4 regions of the Sporosarcina newyorkensis genome follow, and region 1 is predicted to be linked to each of the others. Evidence: riboswitches for the same ligand, from Rfam matches in the RefSeq annotation. Region 1 holds a riboswitch; each other region holds the start of a gene.

What was found. Region 1 has a riboswitch for thiamine pyrophosphate ahead of B5D59_RS05290 (3-oxoacyl-ACP reductase). Riboswitches for the same ligand answer to the same signal wherever they lie in the genome.
Region 2: linked by a shared signal. The riboswitch ahead of thiM (hydroxyethylthiazole kinase) and the one ahead of B5D59_RS05290 (3-oxoacyl-ACP reductase) in region 1 are both predicted to bind thiamine pyrophosphate.
Region 3: linked by a shared signal. The riboswitch ahead of thiC (phosphomethylpyrimidine synthase ThiC) and the one ahead of B5D59_RS05290 (3-oxoacyl-ACP reductase) in region 1 are both predicted to bind thiamine pyrophosphate.
Region 4: linked by a shared signal. The riboswitch ahead of B5D59_RS17190 (ECF transporter S component) and the one ahead of B5D59_RS05290 (3-oxoacyl-ACP reductase) in region 1 are both predicted to bind thiamine pyrophosphate.

Annotation. Positions count from the first base shown of each region.
Region 1 is NZ_FUYJ01000002.1:196,058-199,196, forward strand. It holds gene B5D59_RS05285 (hypothetical protein) at 151-432, opposite strand; gene B5D59_RS05290 (3-oxoacyl-ACP reductase) at 582-1,346, opposite strand; TPP riboswitch at 1,408-1,506, opposite strand; gene B5D59_RS05295 (CoA transferase subunit A) at 1,653-2,357, shown strand; gene B5D59_RS05300 (3-oxoacid CoA-transferase subunit B) at 2,357-3,001, shown strand.
Region 2 is NZ_FUYJ01000010.1:32,320-35,458, forward strand. It holds gene B5D59_RS15940 (DUF3238 domain-containing protein) at 34-1,230, opposite strand; TPP riboswitch at 1,424-1,528, shown strand; gene thiM (hydroxyethylthiazole kinase) at 1,590-2,360, shown strand; gene thiD (bifunctional hydroxymethylpyrimidine kinase/phosphomethylpyrimidine kinase) at 2,384-3,139, shown strand, end outside.
Region 3 is NZ_FUYJ01000009.1:24,319-27,457, forward strand. It holds gene thiC (phosphomethylpyrimidine synthase ThiC) at 1-1,305, opposite strand, end outside; TPP riboswitch at 1,433-1,549, opposite strand; gene B5D59_RS15000 (methylated-DNA--[protein]-cysteine S-methyltransferase) at 1,595-2,134, opposite strand; gene B5D59_RS15005 (DMT family transporter) at 2,127-2,447, opposite strand; gene B5D59_RS15010 (DMT family transporter) at 2,444-2,788, opposite strand; SAM riboswitch class I at 2,943-3,046, shown strand; gene B5D59_RS15015 (methionine biosynthesis PLP-dependent protein) at 3,128-3,139, shown strand, end outside.
Region 4 is NZ_FUYJ01000012.1:20,835-23,973, forward strand. It holds gene B5D59_RS17185 (methyl-accepting chemotaxis protein) at 1-1,189, shown strand, start outside; TPP riboswitch at 1,359-1,470, shown strand; gene B5D59_RS17190 (ECF transporter S component) at 1,555-2,124, shown strand; gene B5D59_RS17195 (ABC transporter ATP-binding protein) at 2,200-3,139, shown strand, end outside.

The DNA.
Region 1 (3,139 bases):
TTTTGCTGTTGAAGATCATAAAGTGTCTATACGCGATCATAAAGGGGTTTCTTATGGTGATTTAGGAGAGTGAAAGGTGGAATAATCTCTTATGGCTGCTAGTTTTAGTCTCATCGAACGACACCGTGTTGGATTCTGAAATTCCTTGTATCAGCTATATCTTATCGTGCAAATGTCAGCCAAGGCGAATTCTTGGACATCTGCATCTCCGAACGGTTGAAAATGGATAACTCGATTGTTTTTGTTGAATTCTAAGTAATAGCCATTATGCTGAATATTTTTTGAGTGTTTCAAGGTGATTTCGATAGGATCTCCCATCATTAAATCGACGAGTATATGAATTAATTTCTTTTCGTCATAACATCTAGTCTCCCGATTCGATACATGAGAAGAGTCACAGCCGCTGCAAGGTCTAAACTTTCTTGATGACATAAAATATGCACCTCCTTCTCTCTTAGTGTATGTCGAAAAACGTGAGAGAACTGTGCCGTTTCATTTGATGAATTCAACGCAAAGGAGGTGCTATCTAATATACGCTTGATCTACAAATCAACCATGCAAAAAGTCAGGAAATGACTCTATCAATCCATCACCAATCCGCCATCCACTACGAGATTTTGTCCTGTGACGGCACGGCTGGAAGGAGAAGCGAAGAAGACAACCACATCAGCTACTTCTTCTGGAGTGACGACTCGCCCAATCGGTGTGTTGGCTTTAATGATATCGAACACAGCATCCGGCGTTGCGGCGCTAGCATCTGTTTTCAGTAAAAGCCCACCTGACACCATATTGACGGTGATACCATCAGGTCCTAATTCTTTTGCCATGCTCCGCGTCATACCGAGCAAAGCGGCCTTGCTCGTATTGTAATCGTGATAAGGTACGACAGGATTCTGCACCAAGTTTGTTCCGATATTGATGATTCGACCAAACTGCAATTGTGTCATGCCTTCCCGAGCTGCTTGAAGCGTATTTAGCGTTGCCCCCACAGAACCTTCCAGCTGTTTATGATAATCCTGCCATTCAATCGCATTCAACTGTTTCCGATCATCACCATTGAATGAAAAGTCGATTAACGCATTGTTGACGATTGTCGTAATTGGCTGTCCGAAATGGTGGTTAGCCTGTTCTACTAATAACTGCAGGTCATCTGGATTCCGCACGTCTGCCCGCAGTGCTATGGCCCGGTCACTGCCGATTTCATTCACAACTTGCTGAGCTTTATCGCTATTTTGAAAGTAATTTACGATAACTTTTGCACCTGCTTCGCCAAAAGCCTTCGCAGTTGCCGCGCCCAACCCTCTGCTTGCACCAGTCACCAATACTACTTGATCTTTCAATTCCAATCCATCCAGCTCCTTTTTTCATAGGTTTATACAAAAAAAGACCACTGAAAGTTAGTGGCCGCTGAAAAAAATGCCACTTCCCTCCGTCGGTATCAACCGAATCAGGTTCAAAGGGTCGGAGTTTTCTCCTCTCAGCCAATAGGCACCCCCAGTGATTTTGTTATGTATGTGTCTGTGAAGTATAGCATTAGGGACATTTTAATACTATGAATTACCATTCTTTTTCATAGTTTCATGCAAATATCTGAATCATTTGTTAAAATAAAATAAGGGTGAAGCACTGGCAAAGAACAGGAGGAGAAACGTATGAAAACGATCTACTCAACAAATTTGCAAGCGGTTTCAACTATTCAAGATGGAGCGACGTTAATGGTTGGCGGATTCGGACTGGTTGGGATACCTGAGCAGCTGATTCTGGCATTGGCGGAAACTGAAGTGAAAGATTTAACGATCATATCAAATAATTGTGGCGTGGATAATTGGGGACTTGGCTTGTTGCTGCAAAAGAAGCAGATCAAGAAAATGATTGGATCGTATGTTGGGGAGAATAAGGAATTTGAACGCCAGGTATTGGCAGGGGAAATTGAAGTCGAGCTGACACCGCAAGGAACGTTGGCTGAAAAGATACGTGCAGGCGGCGCGGGGATACCGGCTTTCTATACGCCTGCTGGAGTCGGGACACAGATTGCAGAAGGAAAAGAAGTGCGGGTCTTTGATGGCAAGGAGTATTTATTGGAGGAAGCTTTGAATGCAGATTTCGCATTGATTCGCGCAGCGAAAGCCGATCAATTGGGAAACTTGATCTACAATAAAACGGCACAAAACTTTAACCCACTTATGGCGGCGGCAGCTAAATTTACAATTGCTGAGGCGGAAGAGATTGTAGATGTTGGAGAACTAGATCCTGCCCACATTCATACCCCAAGCATTTATGTGCAAGGCTTATTGGAGGCAAAACAAGAAAAACGAATTGAGCGGCTGACGACTCGGCAGAAAGGGGAGGGAGCTTAATGAAACCAATTCATTTTAGAGAGCGCATTGCGAAAAGGGCAGGGCAGGAAATTAAAGACGGCAACTATGTCAATTTAGGAATTGGTATGCCAACGCTTGTAGCGAACTATATTTCAGCTGATAAAACAGTCATTTTACAGTCGGAAAATGGATTATTGGGCATTGGGCCGTATCCTTTAGAAGAAGATGTCGACCCTGATTTGATCAATGCTGGAAAAGAAACGGTCACAACGGTTCCCGGCTCTGCTTTCTTCTCGAGTGCCGAATCATTTGCGATGATTCGCGGCGGCCATGTGGATGTCGCGATTTTAGGGGCAATGGAAGTGTCTGAAACAGGAGACTTGGCCAATTGGATGATTCCAGGGAAAGTGATCAAAGGGATGGGTGGCGCGATGGATTTAGTGCACGGTGCCAAAAAAGTGATCGTCATAATGGACCATGTTTCGAAAACCGGTGAACCAAAAATTAAAAAGCGCTGTACGCTGCCGCTTACCGGAAAAGGAGTTGTCGATAAGATCATTACCGAAAGAGCATTAATTGAAGTGACTCCAAAAGGTTTAGTGCTGAAAGAAGTATTTGACGGCTTTACGGCAGAGGAAGTTATTGAATCAACAGAAGCTGATTTGATTCGGGGAGACAATTGAATGTAGAGTATATGGCTCTGTCATAAGTAGACAGAGCTTTTTTGTGTGATTTTACATAAGAGTGAGTCTTTTATAGTGATTTTTATGGTATTATTTAACGTATACATAGTTGCATATAACTAACAATATTAGGTGCTA
Region 2 (3,139 bases), on a different contig from region 1:
CTATAACTGTCATTGCGCAGGGGATGTCCATTCTTAATTACACGTCATATAACGCCAATAATCATCACCTAAGACACCTGATAAGTATGCCAGCCCTTCGCTTTCCGACTGACGTATAGTCCACCAATCACCGTCACCAAGCGATAGATAAATCTCATGATGGGGAGCGTCGTTATGATAACCAACCAAATCGATATTTCCTTCACAATCCAGATGACCCTTCACTTCATAATGGATGGGTGGAGAAACTGTCAGTGGATTCCCGACATCATGCACTATCTCAAAATTGATCTCTGACGGCTTCCCTTCCAAACGTTTGATTTCAATATCTTCCAACGATGCATGACCATGACGCTTATAGCTTTTCAAATAATTCATGCCAATAGATGGACCGACAGCCTTCGTAAATTGAAGTGAGCTTTCTTCAATATTGAATTCACCTCGCATATCCACTCGCGTCCGATAACTTTTCCCTTCTGGATCGAAATCCCGGTCATCACCAGCGAAGTATGGCAACGGAGACAAGAGATTAGGATTTTTCAGGATATCTTCTTTTAAAAATGTAGTATAGCGAAACTTCCACCGATCTATTTCTAGCACCTTTTTACGCTTTGCCACCGGTTGCAATAAGTGATCCCGACAATTCACTCGTATTGAAAACGTATAGCTTTCCTCCGTCGGCTTGTTCTCTGAACTAGGCGGCATCACTACTTCAAATGCTTTCGATACGATCGACTTACTGACATTCATTTGCTGATTGCTGTCAATTAGTGGACGAGTACCCAAAACACTATATGTAACCGCCTCGGACATGCTTGATTCTCGATCGATGAAGCGGTTATTCTCTACGGTATCGAGATATATTCCATTACGGTAAATATCGTATTTTTCTACGCCTTTAATTCGCTCCCAAGACAAAGCAATTTGTGACGAAGCCGCAATTGTTGTGATGACCAAACGTTGTAGAGGATGTTCGTCTTCCACCCTGCTCGTTAAAGCAGATGTTTGAATCACTATGACGTCTTCTACTTTTTCGTCTTTTACACGTTCAATCGTATATTGAAATGGGTGTCTTGAATCGAGTTCTCCGTCAGTAAATTCAGCAACAGTCCCTTCATACAACTGCCGTTCATTTTTATAGACCCTATAGTACCCTCCTGTATCACTCCAAACAAACGATAGCTCCCCCAATGAATGCTTCATACTTTGAACTTCGAATAATGGCTCCATTTTTCATCTGCTCCTTTTTATTCATTTCATATCAATCGACTGTTTCATTTCAGACACTTATGCAACATTGGGCATATGTGTTTACCTACTTCTTCTATGTGTTATCTATCATTTTTATACAATTCATTCTGCTCATCCCAGTATCGTTTTATCCTTCTGTAAATATATGCTACAATCAATATGTCTGATTCATATTCACCACTAGGGGAGCCCGGTTTAATGGGCTGAGATGCATTTACCGCAAACCCTTGGAACCTGATCTAGTCATACTAGCGAAGGGAAGTGGGTAGTTATCGTACCCAACAGCCCATTTCGAATGGGCTTTTTGTATATATACCTTTATAGAGAGGAAGAGAAACATGCCGCTTATTCACCAACTTCGCAAGGAACAACCACTGGTTCATTGCATTACGAATATCGTAGTAGCGAATTTTCAAGCGAATGGTCTATTAGCTATCGGAGCCTCTCCTGTAATGGCTGATGCAATAGAAGAAGCAAAGGATATCGCAAAAGTTGCCGATTGTAGCATTCTGAATATCGGGACGTTGAAGCAACAAACAGTAGATGCAATGATTTTGTCAGGCAACAGTGCCCGCGCAGCGGGAAAACCTGTTGTGCTGGACCCGGTCGGTGCAGGCGCGACTCCCTTCCGAAAAGCTTGTGTACTGCAAATCTTAGATGAAGTGGATGTTACTCTGCTTCGATGTAATGTCGGAGAATTGGCTGCTATCGCAGACATCCCCTGGAATGCAAAAGGCGTAGATGCAGGAGAAGGACAAGCCGACGTAGAGGGAATCGCAAAAATCGTTGCCTTGAAATATGCATGCTTAGTGGCTGTATCTGGAGAAATTGATATCGTTACTGACGGCCATTCCACGTTATCCATTACTGGGGGACACCCTATGATGACGAATATTACGGGTACAGGTTGTTTACTCAGTTCCGTAGTAGGAGCATTCTTATCAATCGGGAGCGAACGTCCTTTAGAAGCAGCAGCGGCGGCACTCGCATTTTATAAACGTGCAGGCGAAGAAGCGGCCAAAGTTTCTCATGGGCCAGGTGATTTTGCTATGAACTTTTTGAATGCATTATATACATTGGATCGCAAAACCAAAACGTACTTAGTATAACTACGAGTAAGGGGGTTTTTTCATTGACAGTAAAAGTAGCATTGACTATTGCCGGTTCAGACAGCGGTGGCGGTGCTGGAATCCAAGCCGATCTAAAAACGTTTCAAGAGCTCGGTGTATTTGGCACATCCGCACTTACTGCCATTACCGCCCAAAACACACAAGGCGTTCATGGTGTTTATCCAGTACCAGTAGAAGGCGTAGTAGCTCAAGTACGTGCTGTACTGGATGATTTTGAAGTGAAAGCCTGTAAAACAGGTATGCTATTTTCTACAGAAATTATAATGGCTATTGCTTCTTTATTGGAAGAATACCCGCCGATTCCTCTCGTGATTGATCCTGTCATGATTGCCAAAGGTGGTCAATCATTATTACTGCAAGAAGCGGTCCAAGCGATGAAGGAAAATTTAATCCCAATTGCCACTATTATTACGCCCAACATTCCGGAAGCCGAAGTACTAACAGGCATGAAGATTGTAACGGATGAGGATATTCAAGAAGCGGCGCAAATCATCATCGAGCTAGGTGCAAGAGCCGTCATTATGAAGGGCGGCCACCGCAACGATGTGCTCGAAGCAAAAGATTATTACGCTGATTGTGAAGGTCAATCTTTCACCATGACAACGCCTTGGGTACAAACAAAAGATACCCATGGTACAGGCTGTACGTTTGCAGCTGCTTTAACCGGTTTTATCGCAAAAGGCTATTCCTTGTCAGATGCCGTTGCAGAAGCAAAACAATTTATCCAAGCTGCGATCGAAGACAGTCTACGCATTGGT
Region 3 (3,139 bases), on a different contig from region 1:
GATGTGGTCATACGCAGGCGCGATATCTGTCGTCAACGGACCTAATGTATAGAATGGTGCCTCCTGACAAATTTCCATTTGTTTATCAACATTTTCCTTAATTAAATGCATCGGTACATGCCCAGGTCCTTCGACCATCACTTGCACATCGTGCTTCCAAGCAATTTTCGTCAGTTCACCAAGCGTATCCAGCTCAGCAAATTGCGCTTCATCATTAGCATCTGCAATCGATCCCGGACGCAAGCCATCTCCCAATGAAAATGCGATATCATACTGCTTCATGATTTCACAAATTTCCTCGAAATGCGTGTAGAGAAAACTTTCTTCATGATGAAGCATGCACCATTGCGCCATAATCGAACCGCCACGTGAGACAATGCCTGTCACTCGGTTAACCGTCAGCGGTATATAGCGTAGCAGTACCCCCGCATGAATCGTGAAATAGCTGACGCCTTGCTCGGCCTGTTCAATCAATGTGTCGCGGAAGACTTCCCATGATAAATCTTCCACTTTTCCATTCACTTTTTCGAGCGCCTGATAGAGCGGAACTGTCCCCACCGGTACAGGGGAATTTCGGATGATCCACTCACGTGTCGTATGGATATTCTTACCTGTCGATAAATCCATAATATTGTCCGCACCCCAGCGTGTTGCCCACGTCATCTTCTCCACTTCTTCTGCAATCGATGAAGAGACTGCGGAATTTCCGATATTCGCATTAATTTTGACATGAAATTTACTGCCGATAATCATAGGCTCTGCTTCGGGGTGGTTAATATTGGACGGAATGATTGCCCGTCCTCTCGCAACCTCATCGCGTACCAACTCCGATTCAACGCCTTCACGAATCGCAATGAACTCCATTTCAGGTGTGATCATCCCTTTTCGTGCATAATGCATCTGCGTAACATTCTTTCCCTTTTTAGCTCGCAGCGGTTTGCGCTTCAATAAAGGAAATTGCGCATCGTTATTCATTTGCTCTATTGAACGATAGCCATTATCCTGTGGTTTTACTTGTCTTCCTTCATATTCTTCCACGTCATTACGTTCCCATATCCAATTTTCCTTAATGGCTGGAAGTCCTTTTTTAATATCGACTTCATAGCCTGCTTCCGTGTATTTTCCGCTCGTATCATAAACGCGGAACGGTTCATTCGGAAACTCATCTTGCTCTGTCACGGTTGGTGATAGTTCAATTTCGCGCATAGGTACAAGCAAATCGGATCGACTTCCTTGTACATATACTTTTCTGCTTGCCGGAAAACAATCGTGAATGTGGATCTCTTTTTCTGTCGTTTGTTTCATTTGTCATCGTCTCCTTTGTGAGGGCAGACCATGACTCCATCCGAGTAAAGGGAATCAGCAGCACAAAAAAAGACCAGCTCCATAAAAAAAGGACCTGGTCTTTCAAAAACGCACAAAAGTACGCTGATTGATAGATTGAAAACTTCCCCACGCTGGTACGAGCCAGATCAGGTCCAAAGAGTTCGGAATGCATTTTACTCATCCCATCTCAGTCCAGTCGCGCTGGACACCCCTAGTTATGATTATTGAATTGTCGAACAACTATAGTTTATCATAGAGTAATACTTTGTCAACTAGAGGAAGTAAAAGAATTACCTTCCATTCGAATCAACCGACCTTTCAGTTGCTGACCATCCCGGTAGCCCGATAGACTTCCATTTTTTGCGATGACCCGATGACATGGGATGACAAGCAACAACGGATTCTTTCCAATCGCGGAAGCAGCTGCTCGAATTGCAGAAGGATGACCGATTATCTCGGCAATGTCTGAATATGTCACCAATTGTCCATACGGAATATCTTGAAGCGCTTTCCACACCTTGTTTTGAAATGGTGTGCCTGACCAATCCACGGAGCATGTGAAATCTTGCACTTCTCCAGACAAGTAACTTCTCACTTCATTTGCGTATTCAGCTAATCTGTCTGCATTTTCCTTCACTTCGCCAGCGCCATATTGTTTGGTGAGCCAACTCTTCATTTTTTCCTCAGCATCTTCAGCTAAGCCTACATAGAGAAGGCCCCTTTCAGTCGCTGCCATTGTTACGTTCCAACCTTCCACATCAAAACTTGTCCAATAAACCAGTTTCCCCACTACCTTTCTATTAGCCAAACAGCTTCAATCCAACGGCCCCTACTATAATCAATGACAAAAAGAAAATCCTTTTCACACTTGCAGACTCTTTAAAGATTAGAATACCAGCCAGGACTGCCCCTGCCGCTCCCAATCCTGTCCAGACTGCATAAGCCGTACTCATTTGAATATCGCGCATCGCTAACGATAAAAAAACAAAGCCGAAACTGAATACTCCAACTATGAGTAGGAGACGCTTGATCGTACGTTTCTGCAAGTAATAATTGATGCTTATAACCCCAAAGATTTCTCCAAGACTGGCAATCGCTAAATAAACCCAAGCCAACGTCAACTGCCCCCTTCTTGATTCGCTTCATCCGACTGCTCATCTGTAGTCAGTTTGATACCAACAACCCCGATGACAATCAAACAGATAAATGACAGCGTAATCCAGGTGAAGTCCGCGTGGAAAACGAAAATATCAACTAATAGAATGGCTGCAGCGCCTGAACCGGTGAAGACAGCATAAACTGTCCCTGAAGGCAATTTCTCACATGCCTTAATAATGAAATAAAAACTAAATATAATCGCGCCTCCAGTTCCGATCCAATGCAGAAATGTCTCCGAATAGCGCAGTCCCACCACCCAAAATATTTCTACGACCGCAGCTAAAGCGACATAACTCCAAGCCAAAGTTAACGTCTCCTTTCATTCGCTCTATAGTGTCTATTAGTATAACAAACCTTTCAGTTAAACGAAAAAAGCATTCCTAGTAGAAGTAAGCTTGCATCTGCTATGTTCGCATGATAGAATGAATCCACTAATAATTTTTCCTATATTAAGAATATTCTTATCGAGAGAGACGGAGGGATAGGCCCAAAGAAGTCTCAGCAACCAGCCAGCTTGGCATGGTGCTAATTCCAAGGGTGAACACCGCCTTGAAGATGAGAATACTGAAGAAAATGTTGTATGTTCGAGGGCCTATTCGAAATGAAGAGGCTCTTTTTTATTTTTCTGAAGGGGATGGATACTATGACAAACAAT
Region 4 (3,139 bases), on a different contig from region 1:
TGATTTAGAGAAAAATATGCTAGCAAACGGGAAAACGACATTACTTATTGTCACTGGAGTAATTGTTCTAGTCATTCTTTTAAGCATAGCCACGGCTATAATTACAGCTAACTCGATTTCAAGACCACTCCGAATCGTCATGAATCGAATGAAACTCATTACGAGCGGAGATTTAAGTAGCGAGCCTATGGAAACACATCTTAAAGATGAAATCGGCCAATTAATCGCATCGACGAATGAAATGAGTGCCAGCACTCGTCATTTATTAGATGAAATCAATCATGTGGCCGAAACTGTGTCTACACAAAGTGAAGAATTGACTCAATCAGCAAATGAAGTAAAAGCAGGCACGGCCCAAATTGCCATAACGATGGAAGACTTAGCAAACGGCACAGAGTCTCAAGCCGATAACGCCACGATTTTGTCATCCTCCATGGAAACTTTCGTAGCAAAAGTGATGGAAGCCAATGAAAATGGTATGCATGTACAAAAATCTTCCACTTCGGTTCTTGAGATGACGAACCAAGGAAGTGAATTGATGACTTCTTCTTCCAAGCAAATGGCTGTGATTGATCAAATCGTTCACGATGCCGTTGTTAAAGTAGAAGGATTGGATCAGCACACGCAAGAAATCTCTGAACTAGTTTCTGTCATTCAAGACATTGCGGGCCAGACGAATTTATTGGCATTGAATGCCGCAATTGAGGCTGCGCGAGCTGGCGAGCATGGGAAAGGCTTCGCAGTCGTAGCGGATGAAGTGAGAAAACTTGCAGAGCAATCTTCTTCATCTGTCACAAACATTACAGATATCGTCAACCGCATTCAAAATGAATCCAGAACAGTAACAGATTCACTGCAGGACGGGTATAAAGAAGTCGAAGAAGGAACAAGCCAAATTAAACAAACGGGTGAAACATTCGATAAAATCAGTACAGCTGTTACAGAAATGGCGAATCGAATTCGCAGTATAGCTGAAGACTTAAACGACATTTCAGCAAATGGCCAGGAAATGCGCAGCTCTATAGAAGAAATTGCAGCAATTACCGAGCAATCTGCAGCAGGGGTCGAAGAAACTTCTGCCTCATCCGAACAAGCAAGCAGCTCCATGGAGGAAGTCGCTAATAACTCCAATGATTTAGCAAAACTAGCAGAGGAATTGAATCTACTGATGCAACGATTCAAACTCTAAAATCGCATATCTTTTCAAATGCACCGATAATAGCGTCTTCTCTAATTACAGAGTAGACGCTTTTTGAACGACAATAACACAGCCACAAATTCTTACTTTTTCACATGTAGTCTATTGCGCCTCAGGTTGCCAGATAAATTAGACTGTTGTATACTATGACTGCTTACATAATTGTCCGTACGGGTGCTTGAGTGAATCAGGCTGAGATAGCAGATAAAACCACTGCTGACCGTTAATCTGATCTGGGTAATGCCAGCGTAGAGAGCGTTCGAAGGGAATATCTGGGACCTGCATGTCCCCTCCTCGGCTGTCTGCTCTTTCAGACGGCTTTTTTGTATAGGCAAAAAAAGAAGGAGTGGGATCTATTGAAAAGATTGAAATTCACAGATTTATTGATCACGATTATGATCGGGGTCGTTTTCGGAATCCTGATGAAGTTCTGGGATGATCTGTATACCGTTGTAAAGCCGATCCTGCCAGTTGCACGTCAGCTGATTTATGGAATGTGGTTCATGGTCGGTCCATTTGCTTATCTGCTCATCCGTAAACCCGGTACAGCGCTGATCGCAAGTATTGCAGGGGCTAGTTTATCCGCATTTGCCGGGCATGGCATCGAAGTTCTAATGTATGGTTTCGTTCAGGGACTTGCAGCAGAATTGCTGTTTGCAGCGTTCCGTTATAAACGCTTCTCAATGGTAGTTGCTGGATTAGCGGGCGTCGCTTCATGCCTGGCCAGCTTTACGCTCGACTTGTTCTATGGTTATGCAGCACTTGAAACGTGGGCACTTATCGTGAAATATGGACTACGTGCCATCAGTGCATTCATCTTCACTGGGATTTTCGCCGTGCTGATCGTCCGGGCACTCGAAGCAACTGGTGTGACGTCTTTAATTCGTCCAGTCGATAAAAAAGAATATACGATGCTGGATCGGTAAATTTTGATGAATTATTCGAATCTACATGCCATCAATCTAACCAATCTGCGTTTAAAATTTCCTGGAGAGGATTCCTTGATCTTCAAGGATCTCTCCTTTTCGGTTCAGCCAGGTGAAAAAGTACTCATGCTCGGACCAAGCGGCTGTGGAAAATCGACGTTACTGCAAGTGCTCAGCGGAATCGTTCCGAACTCCATTGAGTTGCCAATGAAAGCCGATAAAATCAATCTGCCCGACTCATGGGGCTTCGTCTTTCAAGATCCCGATACGCAGTTCTGTATGTCATATGTCGATGAAGAGCTCGCTTTTGTACTGGAAAACCTGAACGTACCGCGCAGCGATATGGCACCTTTGATAGAAGAGGCGCTAAAACGCGTCGATCTACATTTGGAAAACTTACACACACCGATCCTTGAACTATCTCAAGGGATGAAACAACGGCTTGCACTTGCTTCCGTACTTCTGCTAAAGCCCGATGTTCTGTTTCTCGACGAACCTTCCGCATTACTTGATCCCGAAGGCACCGAACAAATCTGGTCATCTATTAAACAAGCAACTGCTGATAAAACCGTAATTATTGTTGAGCATAAAATTGACTTGATTGCAGACTGGGTAGACCGTGTTGTCTTGTTTAATGACCATGGAATTATTCTAGCGGACGACTCTCCTTCCACCATTTTCAAGCACTATCAAGAAGAATTGAAACGCTACGGTATTTGGTATCCAAGTGTGTGGGATGAGTATAAGGAATCTGAGTCTTTTAAATCGATGATGCATGAACGTGAACAAGTTTCCTCATTTGAAAAGATCCTTCTCAACGACTTTCATGGTTTTCGTGGCACTGCCCCGAAAATCTTTGCAAAGAAAGCAGTGGCTAAAACAGGTGACTGGATTGCGATCACGGGTGAAAATGGTTCAGGAAAAAGTACGCTGCTTCTTTCTCTTATGCAATTATTACGCACTGAAGGCATCTATAAAGTGAATGGTGAACGCGTTATTCAGAAGAAAAGGAAAA